4 regions of the Streptomyces sp. NPDC004647 genome follow, and region 1 is predicted to be linked to each of the others. Evidence: riboswitches for the same ligand, from Rfam matches in the RefSeq annotation. Region 1 holds a riboswitch; each other region holds the start of a gene.
What was found. A riboswitch is a leader RNA that binds a small molecule or an ion and turns the genes downstream of it on or off. The one in region 1 is predicted to bind cobalamin.
Positions count from the first base shown of each region.

Region 2: another riboswitch for cobalamin. It lies ahead of ABZW18_RS22130 (CbtB-domain containing protein); the one in region 1 lies ahead of ABZW18_RS01100 (cobalamin biosynthesis protein).
Region 3: another riboswitch for cobalamin. It lies ahead of metE (5-methyltetrahydropteroyltriglutamate--homocysteine S-methyltransferase); the one in region 1 lies ahead of ABZW18_RS01100 (cobalamin biosynthesis protein).
Region 4: another riboswitch for cobalamin. It lies ahead of ABZW18_RS24120 (ribonucleoside-diphosphate reductase subunit alpha); the one in region 1 lies ahead of ABZW18_RS01100 (cobalamin biosynthesis protein).

Region 1 is NZ_JBEXKU010000002.1:47,570-50,769, reverse strand. It holds gene ABZW18_RS01105 (cobyric acid synthase) at 1-329, opposite strand, end outside; gene ABZW18_RS01100 (cobalamin biosynthesis protein) at 326-1,357, opposite strand; cobalamin riboswitch at 1,596-1,727, opposite strand; gene ABZW18_RS01095 (hypothetical protein) at 2,002-2,253, opposite strand; gene ABZW18_RS01090 (inorganic phosphate transporter) at 2,289-3,200, opposite strand, start outside.
Region 2 is NZ_JBEXKU010000050.1:48,839-52,038, reverse strand. It holds gene ABZW18_RS22140 (ABC transporter ATP-binding protein) at 1-280, shown strand, start outside; gene ABZW18_RS22135 (CbtA family protein) at 453-1,241, opposite strand; gene ABZW18_RS22130 (CbtB-domain containing protein) at 1,254-1,421, opposite strand; cobalamin riboswitch at 1,507-1,662, opposite strand; gene ABZW18_RS22125 (histidine phosphatase family protein) at 1,798-2,367, shown strand; gene ABZW18_RS22120 (arpA protein) at 2,936-3,200, shown strand, end outside.
Region 3 is NZ_JBEXKU010000026.1:70,842-74,041, reverse strand. It holds gene ABZW18_RS14280 (helical backbone metal receptor) at 262-981, opposite strand; cobalamin riboswitch at 1,134-1,286, shown strand; gene metE (5-methyltetrahydropteroyltriglutamate--homocysteine S-methyltransferase) at 1,421-3,200, shown strand, end outside.
Region 4 is NZ_JBEXKU010000059.1:20,846-24,045, reverse strand. It holds gene ABZW18_RS24130 (carbon starvation CstA family protein) at 1-546, shown strand, start outside; gene ABZW18_RS24125 (YbdD/YjiX family protein) at 543-770, shown strand; cobalamin riboswitch at 1,095-1,232, shown strand; gene ABZW18_RS24120 (ribonucleoside-diphosphate reductase subunit alpha) at 1,421-3,200, shown strand, end outside.

The DNA of each region.
Region 1 (3,200 bases):
GCGCTCATCTCACCGACCGGCTTGCCCAGCAGCACGACCTGACTGCTGCGGTCGCCGCCCGGCTTGAGCAGCACGGGATTCATCAGCGCCGTCGGCTCGATCCGCGCGGCCGCCGCCTGCATGGCCTGCGCCCGGCCGATCTCCGCGCCCTCGCGCGTCACAAACGAATTCAGCGACATGTTCTGGGCCTTGAACGGTGCGACGGAGATGCCCTTGCGGGCGAGCCACCGGCAGATGCCCGCAGTGACCACACTCTTCCCCGCGTCCGAGGTGGTGCCGGCGACCAACAGCCCGCCACCGGGGCGGCTTCCGCCTCTCGTGCCACTCATCGCTTCCCCTTCCCTGCGCCCGGAACGAGCCGGGCACCCGGGTCCCGTACGGCAGCGGCGCCGCCCCACGCCGTACGCCGCGCCCGCCGCGCGCTCAGTGCGCCGCACAGCAGGCGTCCGGCCAGGCAGACGCCCAGTGCGGCCGCGCCGACGCGCTGCGACAGCCGCACCGCACGGTCGATGTCCGCTGAGGCCACCGGCCGGTTCTCCGCGCCGAGTACGGGCCGGTGTTCGGTCCGGCCCGCGTACGCGAGGGTGCCGCCGAGCCGGACTCCGAGCGCGCCGGCGAATGCCGATTCGACCGGTCCGGCGTTCGGGCTGGGGTGCTTGCGCGCGTCGCGGCGCAGTACACGCCAGGAGCCGCGCGGATCCGGCCCGGCCAGCACCGTGAGGGCGGCGGTGAGCCGTGAGCCGGGGAAGCCCAGTACGTCGTCGAGCCGGGCCGCGGCCCAGCCGAAGCGCAGGTGGCGCGGCGACCGGTGACCGACCATCGCGTCGAGGGTGTTGACCGCGCGGAAGCCGACCAGGCCCGGCACGCCCGCGACGCCGCCCCAGACCAGCGCACCCACCACCGCGTCCGAGGTGTTCTCGGCGACGGACTCCACGACGGCGCGCGCGATCTGCTGCTCGTCCAGGGCGTACGGGTCCCGGCCGCACAGGTGCGGCAGCCGCTCCCGGGCCACCTCGACGTCCCCGGCGGACAGCGCACTTCCCACGGCGCGCGCCTCACGGCCCAGCGACGCGCCCCCCAGTACGGCCCACGTGGCGGCGGCGGTCAGCGATACGACGGCGGCGGGGGAGTGGCGTACGGCGCGGGTCAGTCCGGCCGCCACGGCCACCGCGCCGCCCACGCACAGCGCGGTGTGCAGCGCGCCGGATCCGCGGTGGTCGCGCCACAGCCGGCGCTCCACGGCCGCCGCGGCCCGTCCGAAGGCGGCCACGGGGTGCCCGCGCCGCGGATCGCCCGCGACGAGGTCGCCGGCGAAGCCGAGGGCGGCACCGCACGCGAAGGCGTGATCGGTACGCATCGGATCAGATCGCCGTCACGCCTCGGCGGGGTGGCACGGGTGCATGGTCCACCCTGCGCACCGTCCGCCCGGACCCGGGGGCAGCCCCATCACCCGTACGGATGGCGGAGGAGCATCGTGGGCCGGAGGGGGCTCCTGAAACATGCCCTGGGGACGGATGGGGTGTACGGCGGCGGCCGGGCATGGCGACATGTCCTCACTCAGGGTCCGCGCCCTGGTTCGACGTAGCCGGCGGTGAGAGTCTCCTGGCTCCCGGATCGGCGCATCCCCCGGCCTTCCAACCCGTCTGTACGGGCCGTGACTTCTCGGGTGGGGGAGCGCTCCCCGGTGACAGTGGCGGGACCGCGCCGGATTCGCACCGGCTTCCTCTCCTGCCGCCGTTTGGCTCCGGCAGTCCACCACGCCCCGGGGAGCCCGTCAACTTGCCTTTGACCTGCGACGGGAGAGTGTGCGAAGGCCCACACACGGGCCGGATCGCCGCGTCGAGTCGGCTCCGAGCCGGAAAGTGCTGATCGAAGAATCGAAAAGTCGGCTCGGTCAGTGACCGACGCCGGGCCGTCCGGGCGGCCGGTGGTCCAACAGCACCGCGGGGCCGGAGCGCCGTTCGGCACTCCGGCCCCGTGGTGCGGTGGGACGTCCCGCGGTCAGGCGACGATCAGATGGATCCCGTAGGCGACGGCGGCAACGCACAGCCCGAAGCAGGCGTACGCCCCGGTGCGCGCGAGCGATGTGGCGCCGGCGGTCGCGGCCACGGCCGCCGTGCCGTCCGGCTGCGGCAGGCCCTGCTGCTTGCGGGAGATGCCGACGATCCCAAGGGTGAACAGGCCCACGATCCCGACGGTCACCACGAGGCTGACGCCGAAGACCTGGCCGAGTGCTGCCCAGTCGATGTCCATGGCGGTTGCTTTCCTTATCCGGACTCAGGCCTGGGCTAGGCCGTGGCCTTGACGGTGGCGGGCTGGTGCGGGTCGGCCGTGTCGCCGGCGAGGGCAGCGGGCTCGGCCTCGGCGGTGGAAGCGGGCGCGGAGCCGGCGGAGTGCGCGGCGCCGCGGGACTGCGGCGGGGCGACGGTCCGAAGGCCGGCCGTGATGACGCCGACCGGCTCCGCGGTCCCGTCCTCATTGACGTTGGTGTGGTCCACCGCATTGCGGCGGGCGAACCACCAGATCGTGCCGCACGCGGCGAGCGCGAGGACCGCGACGGCGGCGACGCCCCAATTGCCCAGGCCCGCCAGCAGTGCGGCGGCCGCCGCGACAAGACCGGCGGCAGGCAAGGTGAGCCCCCACGCGGCGACCATGCGGCCGGCCGTGGACCAGCGGACCAACCCGCCCTTGCGGCCCAGGCCGGAGCCCATGACCGAGCCGGAGCAGACCTGGGTGGTGGAGAGCGCGAAGCCGAGGTGCGAGGAGGCGAGGATGACGGTCGCGGCGCCGGTCTGGGCGGCGAAGCCCTGCGGCGGCTGGATGTCGGTGAGGCCCCTGCCCATGGTGCGGATGATCCGCCAGCCGCCCAGGTACGTACCGAGCGCGATGGCCACGGCGGCCGAGACGATCACCCACGTCGGAGGGTCGGCCTGTGGGGCGACCACGCCGCCGGAGATGAGAGCCAGGGTGATCACACCCATGGTCTTCTGCGCGTCGTTGGTGCCGTGGGCCAGCGAGACCAGTGCAGCCGAGGCGATCTGCCCGGCGCGGTAGCCCTTGGCGGTGTCCTTCTCGTCCCGGTTCCGGGCGATCCGGTAGGTGAGCCGGGTCGCGGCCATGGCGGCGAGCCCGGCGACGAGAGGCGCGGCCACTGCCGGGATCAGGACCTTCATGACGACCGCGTCGGCGTTGACGGCGCC
Region 2 (3,200 bases), on a different contig from region 1:
GGTCAGGGATCGCGGAGCCGTAGGCGAACGGTACGCGGTGTCCATCCGTCCGGAGCACATGGCGTTCATCCCGGCGGTACGCGCGGAGAACAGCGCGAGCGGCCGGGTGGTGTCCTCCACCAACCTCGGCGCCACCCTCCGTCACCGCCTGCGTGCCGGAGGGCAGGACCTGATGGTCCGCGAACTCTCGGCGGGTCCGCGGGCCCCGCGCGACCTCGACGCAGACGTGTGCGTCGGGTGGGAACAGGACGAGGCCCAACTGCTCGTACTCGACTCCTGAGGGGACGCGCTCGGTCGCGGCCATGAACGAGGCGCGCCGGAGAGGCGCGCCGGGAGAGGCGGGCGGGAACCAGGATCGCCACCGGCCGAGTGACCTGGTGTGGAAGGCGGGCATAACGGCGAGGACCCGCCGGGTGCTCCCGGCGGGTCCTCGGTCGTGTCTGTCAGTCGCCTCAGCCGACGGGTGCGGCGGACGGCGGAATGACGCCTTCGCGTGACGGGCTCGGGTTGAGCACGCGTTGGGCGAGCCTGCCGAAGACAACGCCGAACGCCGTCCACAGCAGGGCCTGGATGGCCAGCGATGAGAGGCGGAAGCCCCACAGCAGGTCGGCCGGGAAGTCGGACTTGACCTCGTCGACCGCCGGCAGGAACACGAATGCGGCACCGACGGTCAGCGCGAAGACCGCGCCTGCGGCCAGAGACGCGTCCCAGGCGCCGAGCCGAGCGGCCAGGCGCCGGCCCAGCCAGATGCTGCCCAGCCCCAGCAGCATGCTGAGGACGATCATCAGTACGTACAGGATCGTCCGCTGGTCGACGGTGCCGGGATCACCGACGGCCGGCGGGTTGGCGGGGTACTTCAGGAACGGCACCAGGGAAACGGTGACGAAGGCCGCACCGGCGACCAGGGCAGCCGTGGCCCGAGGGCTGAAGCGGCCCACGCGGCCCAGCGCGAAGCAGAAGACGACGGCGGCGATACCGCCCAGGGCCACGCCGTAGACGAGGACGGCGGTGGCCAGGCCGAGAGTCGACTGCACCGGCCGGCTGACCAGTTCGACCTCGACCTCGTGCGCATGCGTGGCGGCCGCCGCCCCATGGGTGTGGTGGCCCTGTCCCTCGAGGGCGATCGCGTCCTCCACGTGCGGTTCGCCGATCAGATAGGCGAGTCCGAACGCGAGCAGCCCGGCGACGACACCTGCGATCATGCCGCGCACGAGCAGGGATCTGACGGTGATGTGGTTCATGTCTCCGCCGGATCAGTGGCAGGGAAAGCCGAGCAGGTGGCGTCCGTCGTGGACCCACTCGTGGACACCCTCGCCGGAGAACAAGGCCGTCGCGCCCTGTTCGGCACCGACGAAGTAGAGCAGAACCATCATGAGCACGCCGAAGAAGAGGGCCCAGGGCGCGATCGCCTTGAGCGGCAGAGGCGCTGTGACAGTCGTGGGCGTGGAGCTGGAAGCGGTGGTCAGAGCCACAGCGAACCTCCCTGGGGAACACGCGTCCCATTCGGTGGAGCATGCGCGACAAGGCGGGGTCTGACTCACCGGCAGCCGTACCACCCGATCCAGGGTGTTTCGGCTGCTCGGCACACAGTGGCGCGACCGTCCCGGATTCTCACCGGACTTCCGTCGCCCCGTCGCATGAACCTCCAGACCGTACCGCCCTGCGTGGGGCGCGGCCAAGCCCCCGTCGGGCGCAGCGGCGGCACTGTGACTACGATCGCTCCGCGAAATGCGCCGGATGCGCCGGAGTGCGCCGGAACGGGATGCGCCGGAGTGCGCTGGAAAGAGAGGCGGGGGGATGACCGTACGGATGACCCTGCTGGCGGCCGCAGCCGGTGCGACCCGGCGCGAGGTGCGCTTCGAGGACGACGCCCCTCTCGACGAGCGCGGCCTGCTCCGGGCGCGGCAGCAGGCCCCGTCCTTGCCCGCCGTACGGCAGACCTACGCCGCACCGTCGTTGAGATGCCGGCAGACCGCCGAGGCGATGGGGCTGACCGCGGTAACGGCTCCGGAACTCGCGGCCTGCTCGATGGGGCGGTGGCGTGGCCGGACCCTCGACGAGGTCGCCGCTCAGGAGCAGGAGGCGGTCGCGGCCTGGCTCGCCGACCCCGCTGCCGCCCCGCACGGCGGAGAATCGTTGCTCGCCCTCCGCGACCGAGTGGGGTCGTGGCTCGACTGCCGGCCGGCCGTCGAGGAGGGCCGGGTGCTGGTGGTGGCCGACCAGACCGTGATCAGGGCGGCCCTCGTACATGCGCTGGGCCTACCGCCGCAGACGTTCTGGCGACTGGACGTCGAACCGCTGGCAGCGGTGGAACTCAGCGGACGGCTCGGCCGGTGGAATCTGCGCCTGTCCCCGGCAGGGCGTTGAAACAAACCGCGGTCTCCCGGGTCGGTCAACTCAACTCGCAGTCTGTGGTGCAGGGGGCATCTGTCCCGTTCCGTACCGCACCCACCTGTCCGAGGCCTTGCTGACCGTCACCTGCCGTGCCGTGCCGTGCCGTGGTGTGCCGGGCCTGGGGCGTTGAAACGTGTCCCTGCCGTTAGCCGCGTCCGGTTCCGTGCCGAGCGCTGGATGCATTTCCCGTTCCGGGAGCAGCTCACTTCGCGCCGCTCTCAATCGTCGTACGGCCCCGGCTCGTCCGGGTGGCTAACAGTCAGATACCAGTTTTGTCTGTCTTGTTGAGGACCGTTCAGTGTCGCGTGTCACAGACAACCTCGGAGCCATGAATGGCGAGCAATGAATGTGCTAAACCCGTCTGGGGTTCGCGAGAAGGGCGGTAAGACACTGCGGGCGCAGGCTTGTTGGGGGCGGTGGCGCCCTTGACAGTGTGTGGATCATGTTGCTTACGCTGCATGGCGTCGAAGACAGGAATCACCGAATTGGCCCGGGATGTCCGGGGGCCGGGGCGGTGGGCTTGCGCGTGGAGAGGAACTTCATGAGCACATCGGCAGCTCGGATGCTTGAGCGGGTGGTGGACACGGCCCGCTATCCCCTGTCGGAGCCGGAGGGTGCGGACTGGAAGTCCGTAATTTCTCGCACCCGGCGCGCGCTGGAGACGGATGGATGCAGCGTACTGCCCAACTTCCTTCGTTCCTCCCTGAACGATGCACTACGACTCGAGTGCGCGAAGATCGCCCCTCACGCGCATTATGATGTCGAAACCGTCAATGCCTACAACATCGCCGTGGACTCCGCACTGC
Region 3 (3,200 bases), on a different contig from region 1:
CGGGCGAACCGGGCTTCGATCCTGCGGGCCCGGCCTCGCGACGGTCCCGCCAGATCCAGGATGGGCCATCCGGCACCGGGTGACCAACGGATCCGCCCGCGTCACTCTGCCGTCCTGCTGTCCCGCTGTTCCGCTGCCCCACCGTCCCGCCGTCCCGCCGTCCCGCCGTCCTGCCGTCCCGCTGTCCTGCTGTCCTGCTGTCCTGCTGTCCTGCTGTCCTGCGCCGGCAGCCCGCCGGCCGTACCCCACGTGCGCGGCCGCTCAGCCGCGAGCTGCCCGCAGCGCCGCGCCGAGCACCGCGGGCGCTTCGGCCAACGACGGTCCGTACCAGGTCAGATGGCGGCCGCTGACCAGCGCCGACGGCAGCTCGGGGAACGCCTCCGGACCGTCGTCCACGGTGAAGCGGTAGGGCTCGTCGGGGAGAACGGCGAGATCGGCCCCCGCCGCGGACAGCTCCTCGAGCGGAATGCGCGGGTAGCGGTCGGCGTGCCCGGCGTACGCATTCTCGACGCCGAGCCGGGCCAGCAAATCGCCCGCGAAGGTGTCCCGGCCGAGCACCATCCACGGCCGCCTCCAGACCGGCACGATCGCGGTCCGGCGTTCGGACGGAGCCCGTACGTCCCGCCAGGCGGCCTCCGCCTCCGCCAGCCAGCCGGGCCGGGCCAGCCCGCAGCCGTCGACCAGGACCCGCTCCAGCTCCGCGAACGCCTGCTCCAGGGTGCGGACTTCGGTGACCAGGACATCCAGCCCCGCGTCCCGCAGCGCGGCCAGATCGCCTTCCCGGTTCTCCTCCTCGTTGGCGATCACCAGGTCCGGAGCGAGGGCGACGATCGCGGGCACGTCCGGGTTCTTGGTGCCCCGGACCCGTACGACGTCGAGATCCGACGGATGGCTGCACCAGTCGGTCGCGGCGACCAGCAGCCCGGGCGCGGTGACGGCCACGGCCTCGGTGAGCGAGGGGACGAGCGAGACGACGCGCATACCGGCGACCCTACGGCGCCGGACCGGCCGGCACCCGTACGCATCCCGGCCGGCATCCCGTTCGTATTCCGAGCGGCTGATCCCGGGTCCGTGGTGCGGCGGTACGCTGGCCGTGCAGCTGGTTCGCCCCGCCCGCCAGGCGGGAGCGTCGCAAGAGGGAACCCGGTGAAAATCCGGGACTGCCCCGCAGCGGTGAGTGGGAACGACCGCCGTCATCAGCACTGGACGCCAGACGTCCGGGAAGCGACGGCCAGTAGGTGCCGTACCTCGTCATGGGGAAGGCGCGCCCGCGAGTCCGAAGACCTGCCACTGCCCGCGCCCCGGCCATGGGGTGCGGCGAACCGGGACCTCGAGGGCGGGTCGGCGGTGGCAGGGCGTCATGGGCCTGTCCCCCATCCGCCTTCCCGAGGTCGCTCAAGAACTCGCGAAGGAGAGTTCCGTGACCGATGCGAACACCGCACGCGTGCGGGCCACCCTGCACGGCTACCCGCGGCAGGGGCCCGACCGGGAACTGAAGAAGGCCGTCGAGGGCTACTGGTCCGGGCGGGCCACCGAGGACGAACTGCTGTGCACGGCAGCCGCGTTGCGCGCCGCCGCCCGGCAGGAGCTCCGGGACGCGGGCATCGACGAGATCCCCACCGGCGACTTCTCCCTCTACGACCATGTGCTGGACACCGCCTGGGCCGTCGGAGCCGTTCCGGCCCGGCACCGGGCCGCCGGGCTCGGCGAGCTGGACACGTACTTCGCCATGGCCCGCGGCACCTCGGAGGTGCCGCCGCTGGAGATGACCAAGTGGTTCGACACCAACTACCACTATCTCGTCCCCGAGTTGAGCCAGGACACCGTCTTCACCGCCGACTCGCGCAAGCAGACCGGCGAGTTCATCGAGGCCAGGGAGGAAGGGCACACCGCCCGGCCGGTGCTGCTCGGCCCGGTCAGCTTCCTGATGCTGTCCAAGCCGGGCCCGGACGCGGACGCCGGATTCGAGCCGCTGACCCTGCTGGACCGGCTGCTTCCGGTGTACGCGTCGCTGCTGGCGGATCTGGCCGAGGCAGGCGCCGGGTGGGTGCAGCTGGACGAGCCCGTACTCGTACAGGACCAGCCGGGCTCGGTACTCGGCGCCACCGCGCGCGCCTACCGCGACCTGTGCGCCGTACCCGGGCGGCCCAAGCTGCTCGTCGCCTCGTACTTCGACGCGCTCGGCGAGGCGCTGCCGGTGCTCGTCGGCTCGCCTGTCGAGGGCCTGGCCCTGGACTTCACCGGACCGGCCGCGGCGAATCTCGCCGCGCTCGCAGCCAACGGCGGACTGCCCGGCCGCCGCCTCGTCGCCGGTGTCGTCGACGGCCGCAATATCTGGGCCACCGACCTGGAGAAGGCACTGGGCACGCTCGCCACCCTCCTGGGTCTTGCCGAGCGGGTCGACCCCGCGCCCTCGTGCTCGCTGCTGCACGTACCGCTGGACGCCGCCGCCGAGCGCCACCTCGACCCTCAGGTGACCCGCTGGCTGTCCTTCGCCCGGCAGAAGACGGCCGAGATCTCGGTGCTCGCCCGCGCCCTGGACGAGGGCCGGGAGGCCGTCGCCCCGCAGTTCGCCGCGGCCCGCGCCGCGCTCGCCTCCCGCGAGGGCTCCGCCCTCACCAAGGACCCCGCCGTACGGGCCAGGAGCGCCGCCGTCACGGACGCCGACACCCGGCGCCCGCAGCCGTACGAGCGGCGGACGGCCGCCCAGCGCGCCCGGCTCGCCCTGCCGCCGCTTCCCACGACCACCATCGGCTCCTTCCCGCAGACCGCCGAACTGCGCGCCGCCCGGGCAGGGCTGCGCTCCGGGCGGCTCAGCGAGGACGGCTACCGGGAGCGGATCGCCCAGGAGATCCGGGATGTGATCGGCTTCCAGGAGAAGGCCGGCCTGGACGTACTGGTGCACGGCGAACCCGAACGCAACGACATGGTGCAGTACTTCGCCGAGCAGTTGGACGGCTTCCTGGCCACCCGGCACGGCTGGGTCCAGTCCTACGGCACCCGCTACGTCCGGCCCCCGGTCCTCGCCGGGGACGTGTCCCGGCCCGCGCCCATGACGGTGGACTGGATCCGCTACGCCCAGTCCCTGACGGAGCGTCCGGTCAAGGGCATGCTCACCGGGCCGGTCACCATGCTCGCGTGGTCCTTCGTCCGCGACGACCAGCCGCTCGCCGAAACCGCCCGGCAGGTGGCGCTCGCCC
Region 4 (3,200 bases), on a different contig from region 1:
AACCAGCTGCTGGCCGCGGTCGCGCTCGCGGTGTGCACCACCCTGCTCGTCAAGTCCGGGCGGCTCAAGTGGGCCTGGGTGACGGCGGTTCCGCTGGCCTGGGACGCGGCCGTCACGCTCACCGCGAGCTGGCAGAAGGTCTTCTCCGAAGACCCGCGGGTGGGCTTCTTCGCTCAGCGTGACGCGGCCCAGGCCGGGATCGATGCCGGGAAGGTGCTGCCGCCCGCGAAGAACATGGACGAGATGCACACCGTGGTCACCAACACCACGGTCGACGGCGTCCTGGCGGCGCTGTTCGCGATCCTGATCGTCGTGGTGATCGCGGACGCCACGCGGGTGTGCATCAAGGCGGTCCGCAACCCGGAGGCCACACAGCTCAAGGAGACGCCTTACGTCGAGTCGAAGCTGGTCGCCCCGGCCGGGCTCATCCCCACGCAGGAGGAGAAGGCCGAACTGGTCGCGGCCGGGGTCGGCAGCGAGGGCGGGATCCGGAAGGACGACACCCCGGACTCCGACTCCGCTCCCGTCTCCGGGGGGCCGGTGTGAGTGCCGGGACCGTAAGGGCCGGGCGCGCCCGGACCGTACGGAGGGCCGTCTCGCGGATCCGCTGGTTCTGGCGCGAGGCGTCGGGCGAGGCTGCGTACGACCGGTACGTCGCCCATGCGCGGACCTGCGACCCGGAGGCAAAGGTGCTGACCCGGCGGGACTTCGAGCGGCAGCGCACCGATGCGCGGGAGGCCGATCCGCGCGACGGCTTCCGCTGCTGCTGAGCGGCACGCGATACGCCGCACGCGGTACGGATGGAAGCGGGCCGCCGCCCCAGGACCGGGGCGGCGGCCCGCTGTCCGTTCCGCTCCCCGTGCGCACCCGCCCGCACGGGGGCCGGGCGCCGGCATCGTTCGGGCACGCGTACGGCAGTCAAGGCCGTGAAGCACCGGCCGACCGGCCCGCGCAGACATCCCGAAAGGAAATCCTGACCGTGCAAGGCGCCCGCTTCCCCGTGCTGCGGCGGCCTGCCACCTGTACCACAAGTGTTCCCCTGCAAACCGCACCCCCGAAGTCACGACACTACATGTGGTGTTGCACGCGGTCGGCAACACAAGATGTATGCTCGTGCTCGCTGTCCACGCAGGGGAATCCGGTGCGAATCCGGAACTGTCCCGCAACGGTATGAAGTGCGCATGTTCGCGTGCTTCCTAGTCCGATGACCTGCCGGCAGCCTGCCCTGCTCGACCGAGCCGGGCGACCAATCGTCCGGGCCTCGCGGGTTGGGCCGGTGGACGCTGCGCGGTGTGCTTGCCCTGCCCTGGGTGCGGTACGCCCGCATGCGCCCGTCGAGCACCCCTCGCGGCCCCAGCCGAGCGAGGGAGAGCACCACGTGACCATCGCGCCCGCACCGCTTGCGGCAGACACGGAGCCTGTGTCACCCGAATCCGCCACGGATTCCGCCGCGGTCGTGGACAGCACCGTCACCGACGGCCCCGGCACCGCGCTGCTGCGTACCCTGACCGACCTCACCGCCGATCTGCCCGCGACCGACGCGGGCAGGGTCGCCGCAGCCGCGCTCCGCGGCCGCCACGCGGGTTCCGACGAGGCCGAGTTGCGGGAACTGGCGACCGAGGCCGCCGCCGGTCTGATCTCGGAGGACCCCGAGTACTCCCGGCTCGCGGCGCGGCTGCTCACCCGCGCCATCGCCGACGAGGCGGCCGGTCAGGGCGCGGACTGCTTCACCGCCTCGGTCGAGGTCGGCCACCGCGAAGGTCTGATCGCCGACGGCACCGCGGAGTTCGTACGGCTGCACGCCGCCCGGCTCGACACGCTGGTCGAGGTCGCCATCGCCGACGGCGCCGACGACCGCTTCGGCTACTTCGGCCTGCGCACCCTCTACAGCCGGTACCTGCTGCGCCACCCCATCACCCGTCAGGTCATCGAGACCCCGCAGCACTTCATGCTGCGAGTGGCCTGCGGACTCGCCGAGACCTCGCTCGATCCGGCGGCGGGCCCGGACCGTGCGGTCGGCGAGGTCACCGCGCTCTACCGGCTGATGAGCCGGCTGGAATACCTCCCCAGCTCCCCCACGCTCTTCAACTCCGGCACCCGGCACCCGCAGATGTCCTCCTGCTATCTGCTGGACTCGCCGCTCGACGAGCTGGACTCGATCTACGACCGCTACCACCAGGTCGCGCGGCTGTCGAAGCACGCGGGCGGCATCGGTCTGCCGTACAGCCGCGTGCGGTCCCGCGGCTCCCTCATCCGCGGCACGAACGGGCACTCCAACGGGATCGTGCCGTTCCTGCGCACCCTCGACGCCTCGGTCGCCGCGGTCAACCAGGGCGGCCGGCGCAAGGGCGCGGCCTGTGTCTACCTGGAGACCTGGCACGCGGACCTGGAGGAGTTCCTGGAGCTGCGCGACAACACCGGTGAGGACGCGCGCCGCACCCACAACCTCAATCTCGCGCACTGGATCCCGGACGAGTTCATGCGCCGCGTGGAGGCCGACGCCGAGTGGTCGCTGTTCTCCCCGGTGGACGTGCCCGACCTCGTCGACCTGTGGGGCGAGGAGTTCGACAGCGCGTACCGCGAGGCGGAGGCCGCGGGCCTGGCGCACAAGCGGGTCCCGGCCCGCCAGCTCTACGCCCGGATGATGCGCACCCTCGCGCAGACCGGCAACGGCTGGATGACCTTCAAGGACGCCGCCAACCGGACCGCCAACCAGACGGCCGAACCCGGCAAGGTCATCCACTCCTCCAATCTCTGCACCGAGATCCTGGAGGTGACGGACGACGGCGAGACGGCCGTCTGCAACCTGGGCTCGGTCAACCTCGGCGCGCACCTCGGCCCCGACGGCGAGATGGACTGGGAGCGGCTGGACGCCACCGTCCGTACCGCCGTGACCTTCCTCGACCGTGTCGTGGACGTCAACTTCTACCCGACGCCTCAGGCATCGGCGTCGAACGGGCGGTGGCGGCCCGTCGGCCTCGGCGTCATGGGCCTCCAGGACGTCTTCTTCCAGCTGAAGCTGCCCTTCGACTCCCCCGAGGCGACCCTGCTCTCCACGCGGATCGCCGAGCGCATCATGCTGGCGGCGTACGAGGCCTCCTGCGACCTGGCCGAGCGGCACGGGCCGCACCCGGCCTGGTCCTCCACCCGTGCCTCGCGCGGAGTTCTGCACCCGGACCACTTCCCGGACGCCGTCGCGG